DNA from 2 places in the Lysobacter sp. F6437 genome. Region 1 is predicted to be linked to the other one. Evidence: riboswitches for the same ligand, from Rfam matches in the RefSeq annotation. Region 1 holds a riboswitch; the other holds the start of a gene.
What was found. Region 1 has a riboswitch for cobalamin ahead of btuB (TonB-dependent vitamin B12 receptor). Riboswitches for the same ligand answer to the same signal wherever they lie in the genome.

Region 1 (2,453 bases):
GCCGGTGGTGTGGCCGCCGAACTGCTCGTTGTCGTCGCGACGCACGCTGGCCTGCAGCGACTGCGCGCCAAAACGTCCCTGGTACTGCGCGAACGCGGCGCGGTTGCTGCGTTCGCTTTCGTCATAGGTGGTGCTGCCGGCGACGCGGTCGCGCAACCAGTCGATACCGGCGCTGAGCAGCTGCCGTTCGCCGAAGCCGAAGTCGCCCTGCAGTGTGGCGCTGTCGCGGTCGGTATCGAAGTAGCCGAGGTTGGCGTCGTCCTTGAACTGCTCGGAGGCGTCGACGTTACGGCCGGCGGTCAGCTTCAGCTGCAATGCGTCGGACGGCCGCCAGCGCACGCTGCCGCCGACCACCTGTTGCACGGTCTCGGAACGGTTGGTGAAGTCGCCGTCGAAGTCGTTCTCGCCCTCGCTGCGCAGGGCCACCGTGCTCAGTTGCCAGGCGTCGTTGAGGTCGATGCCCGCGCGCAGGGCCAGGGCGTTCTGGATGTAGCCGTCGAGGTCGGGCTCGGGTGCGCTGATGAAGCAGCCACCGGCGAACGGGTCCGGCGTGGCGACGTCACAGGAATTGAAACCTTCGGTACGCCGGAACTCGTAGTCGGCACCGAACCACGCGCGGTCGCCGCGCCCGCCGAAGCCGACGCCGAATTCGTGCGCGCCGTGGCTGCCGCCACCAATATGCGCACGCGGCGCGTAACCGGCGTCGCCGTCGCGACGGGTGAAGATCTGGATCACCCCGCCAATCGCCTCGCTGCCGTACAGGCTGGAGCGCGGGCCGCGGACGATCTCGACGCGTTCGATCAGCGCCAACGGCAGGTTCTGCAGCGACACCAGCCCGGAGGTTGCCGAGCCGATGCGGATGCCGTCGATCAGCACCACCACGTGGTCGGACTCGCTGCCTCGCAGGAACAGCGTGGTCAGCTTGCCGTCGCCGCCCTGGCTGGACATCGACACCCCGGCGCGGCCCGCCAGCAGGTCCGGCAGCGAGCGCGCCTGGCTGCGCTCGATCTCGGCGCGGTCGATCACTTCGACCGGCGCCAGCGCGGTATCGACATCGATCGCGGTGCGGGTGGCGGTGACCACCACGCCATCGAGGTCGGTAGCCGACTGGGCCGCGGCCGCGGCATGCGCAGTTCCGCCGGATGCCAGAACGGGGAGGGCGAGGGCGGCCGCGATGGCCAGGGACAGCGAACGGGATTGCATCGATGGTTCTCCAACGCACACGGAAATCGCCGTGCCGGGCTTTCGGGAAGCTGCGTGGAGGAGGGACCTGCTGCGAAAACGTTCGGACGAGCACCGGCGTCGTCGCCGCAATGCCCGCCGCATCGCAACCGTCATGGGTCGGAACCATTGGGTTCAAACCCTGCGCCAAGGCCGGTCTCCGGACTCGCGAGTGGCGTCGTTGTCGACACCGGCCGTGGCGCCTTCCCATGCAGTGGATTGCACAGTGGCGGTGAGCCGCGGCTTGGGCTCGCTTACCGTTGCGGGGGCAGTGCCGGACTGGCCTGGACGGCGTCACCGGCTTCCCGTTTCAACCCGTTGGCAGGACGCCGCCGGGTCACCTCGAAGCGCACGCAGTCTAAGCGATGGGTATTGCCCGGCGCAAAAGATGGCGCGCGGCTACTGACGCGGTCAGTTGCGGCGCCAGGGCGCGTCGGGATCGGGCTTGGTCGGCACGGTGTCGGCGGCCAGCACCGTGGTCGTGACCGGCCCGGCCGGCGGCTTGTGCCGCGGTGGCGGCAGTTGCTCGATTGCGGCTTCGGCGGCGCTGACCAGTTCCTGCCGGCGCGCATCGGGCACCTCCTGCCAGTGGCAGTCGCACAGTGCGCCTTCGATCGCGTACAGCAGGTTGAGTGTCGGTTTGAAGCCGGCGCGCTTGACCCGCATGAACGCCTCGACCGCACCGGCCTCCTCGATCTCCTCGCGCGTGTGCAGCCCGACCTGGCGCAGCCACGCCGAGGACTTCGGGCCGATGTTGCGCAACTTCTGCGTCTCACTCATGCCAGCGACTCCAGGTAGGCACGTGCGATCGCTTCCAGGCCGCGTTGGTCGTCGGCATCGAAGCGATCGGGTTCGGGGCTGTCGATGTCGAACACGCCGACCAGCGTGTCGCCGGAATACAGCGGGACCACCACTTCCGAACGCGAGGCCGAGTCGCAGGCGATGTGGCCGTCGAACGCATTCACGTCGGCGACGCGCTGGGTCTCGCGGGTGCTCGCAGCGGCGCCGCACACACCCTTGTCGAGCGGAATCCGCACGCACGCCGGCTGGCCCTGGAACGGCCCGACCACCAGCTCGCGGCCGTCGAAGAAATAGAAGCCGACCCAGTTCAGCGAAGGGAGCGCGTGGTAGACCAGCGCCGACAGGTTGGCGGCGTTGGCGACGCGGTCGCGTTCGCCGTGCAGCAGCGCGCGGACCTGCGCCAGCAGCTCGGCGTATTGCTCCGGCTTGGT
Region 2 (2,453 bases), on a different contig from region 1:
ACTCGTCGGGAATCCAGTTGGCGAGGTTGAGGTTGTGGGTGCGCCGCGCCTCGTCGCCGGTGTTGTCGCGCAACTCCAGGAACTCCTCGACGTCGGCGTGCCACGGCTCCAGGTAGACGCAGGCCGCGCCCTTGCGCTTGCCGCCCTGGTTGACCGCCGCGACCGAGGCGTCGAGCGTCTTCAGCCACGGCACGATGCCGTTGCTCAGGCCGTTGGTGCTGCGGATCAGCGAGCCGCGCGAGCGGATGCGGCTGTAGCTCAGGCCGATGCCGCCGCTGAACTTGCTCAGCTTGGCCACGTCCATGTAGCGCTGGTAGATGCTTTCCAGCGAATCCTCGGGCGAGTCGAGCAGGAAGCACGACGACAGTTGCTCGTGGGTGGTTCCCGAGTTGAACAGCGTCGGCGACGACGGAATGTAGTCCAGCTGCGCCATCCGCCGGTACAGCGCCAGTGCATCGCCGACGTCCTCGCTGAGCGCGCAGGCCACGCGCAGGAAGAACTGTTGCGGGGTTTCGATCACCGTGCGCGCGGTCGGGTGGCGCAGCAGGTAGCGGTCGTACAGCGTGCGCAAACCGAAGTAGTCGAAGCGGTTGTTGAGGGTGTTGTCGATGGCGTCGTTGAGCTTGCGCGCATTGGCCTGCACGAAGCCGAGCAGGCGCGCGTTGATCACGCCCAGCTCATGGCCACGCTGCACCGACTGCGAGAACGCATTGATGTCGATCGCCGCGACTTCCTTCTCGATCACCCCGGCCAGCAGCCGCGCGGCGAGGCGGCCGTACTCGGGCTCCTCGGCGGTCAGTAGCGCGGCGGTGCGGATCGACAGTTCGTCGAGCTCGCGGGTGCTCGCGCCGTCGTAGAGGCCGGAGATGGTGCGGGTGGCGACGCGCATCGGGTCGATCGCGTACAGGTCGTCGCTGCAGCGGGTGATCGCGCGCACGATCTTGTTGAGGTCGACCGGCTCGCGGCCGCCATTGCGCTTGGTCACCGCCATGCTGAAGGCGGCGGCGGGCGGGGTCAGGGTCAGGCCGGGGGCGTCGGTGGTGGGCGTCGATGCGGTGGCGGTAGTGACAGTGCCGCTCATGGAGTTGGCAAGGTCGGGCGTGTCGGTGCCGTCGGTCGCAACTGCGGCGGGGGTATCGGTGGTCATGGCGTGACTCCGGTGCATGAAGCACGGGTCGCCGGCCTTCCCTCGAAGGACGGCGCACGGAGGCGCGCATGCCATCGACCGGCGGCCTGCATGGCGCAGGCCCGACATCGATCGCACGACCACGCCCCCGCGGGCGCGGAGTCCGGAGACTCCCTGGCCGTTCACCGCGCGGTGTGCATCGCGCGGCTGTCGGCAGGTCTTCGGGCTCTGGACCTGGAACTGGCGTTATCTGTAGGAGCGGCTTCAGCCGCGATCGGATGCCCGGTCGTTCGTCCGATTCCAGATCGCGGCTGAAGCCGCTCCTACAACAAACCAGTTCCACCTACCGGCCGTCGCTTCCCGGGCGTTTGCCCAGTGCCATGACGGCTTTCGTTTCCACTACCGCTGCGGGGCAGCGCCGGAATTGGACATGCTCATGTGAGCAGCCCGCACCGGCTTCCCGTTTTAAGCCAGCCGCGAGGCCGGCACCGACAACCACAACATAGCGCGATATTTCGCGTCGTCAACACAAAATGTTGTGATCCGTTGATCGTCCTGCATCGTGCCGGGATTTGCCCCGGAACGGCGCCGGCGGGACAATGCACGCCTCCGCAGCCGTGATCGCCCGGGCCTGCGGCCCTTCCCACCCAACCTCTCCATGACGGGGAGACTCCAAGGCGCCCAATCGATGACCATCGTCCGCATGACCGACCTCGACCTTTCCGGCAAGCGCGTGCTGATCCGCGAGGATCTCAACGTGCCGATCGACGCGGACGGTCGCATCACTTCGGAGCAGCGCATCACGGCGGCGTTGCCGACCCTGAAGCTGGCGCTGGACAAGGGCGCGGCGGTGATGGTGATGTCGCACCGCGGCCGCCCCAGCGAAGGCGTCTGGAGCGAGCACGAATCGCTGCAGCCGGTCGCCGAGCGCCTGTCGCAGTTGCTCGGCATCGAGGTGCCGCTGGTCAAGGACTGGGTTGGCGGCGTCGACGTCAAGCCGGGCCAGCTGGTGCTGCTGGAAAACTGCCGCATGAACGTCGGCGAGAAGAAGGACGACGAAGCGCTGGCCAAGGCCTATGCGGGGTTGTGCGACGTATTCGTGATGGACGCGTTCGGCACCGCCCACCGCGCGCAGGCCTCGACCCACGGCGTCATCAGGCATGCGAAAGTCGCCGCCGGCGGCCCGCTGCTGATGGCCGAACTCGACGCCCTCGGCAAGGCGCTCGACCAGCCGGCGCGGCCGCTGCTGGCGATCGTCGCCGGCTCCAAGGTCAGCACCAAGCTGGAACTGCTGGCGTCGCTGGTGTCGAAGGTCGACCAGCTGATC

Region 2: linked by a shared signal. The riboswitch ahead of ACT9F5_RS13345 (ribonucleoside-diphosphate reductase subunit alpha) and the one ahead of btuB (TonB-dependent vitamin B12 receptor) in region 1 are both predicted to bind cobalamin.

The regions. Positions count from the first base shown of each region.
Region 1 is NZ_JBQWRB010000003.1:193,582-196,034, forward strand. It holds gene btuB (TonB-dependent vitamin B12 receptor) at 1-1,203, opposite strand, end outside; cobalamin riboswitch at 1,356-1,581, opposite strand; gene ACT9F5_RS11105 (TfoX/Sxy family DNA transformation protein) at 1,633-2,001, opposite strand; gene ACT9F5_RS11110 (GAF domain-containing protein) at 1,998-2,453, opposite strand, start outside.
Region 2 is NZ_JBQWRB010000005.1:56,281-58,733, forward strand. It holds gene ACT9F5_RS13345 (ribonucleoside-diphosphate reductase subunit alpha) at 1-991, opposite strand, end outside; cobalamin riboswitch at 1,322-1,634, opposite strand; gene ACT9F5_RS13350 (phosphoglycerate kinase) at 1,815-2,453, shown strand, end outside.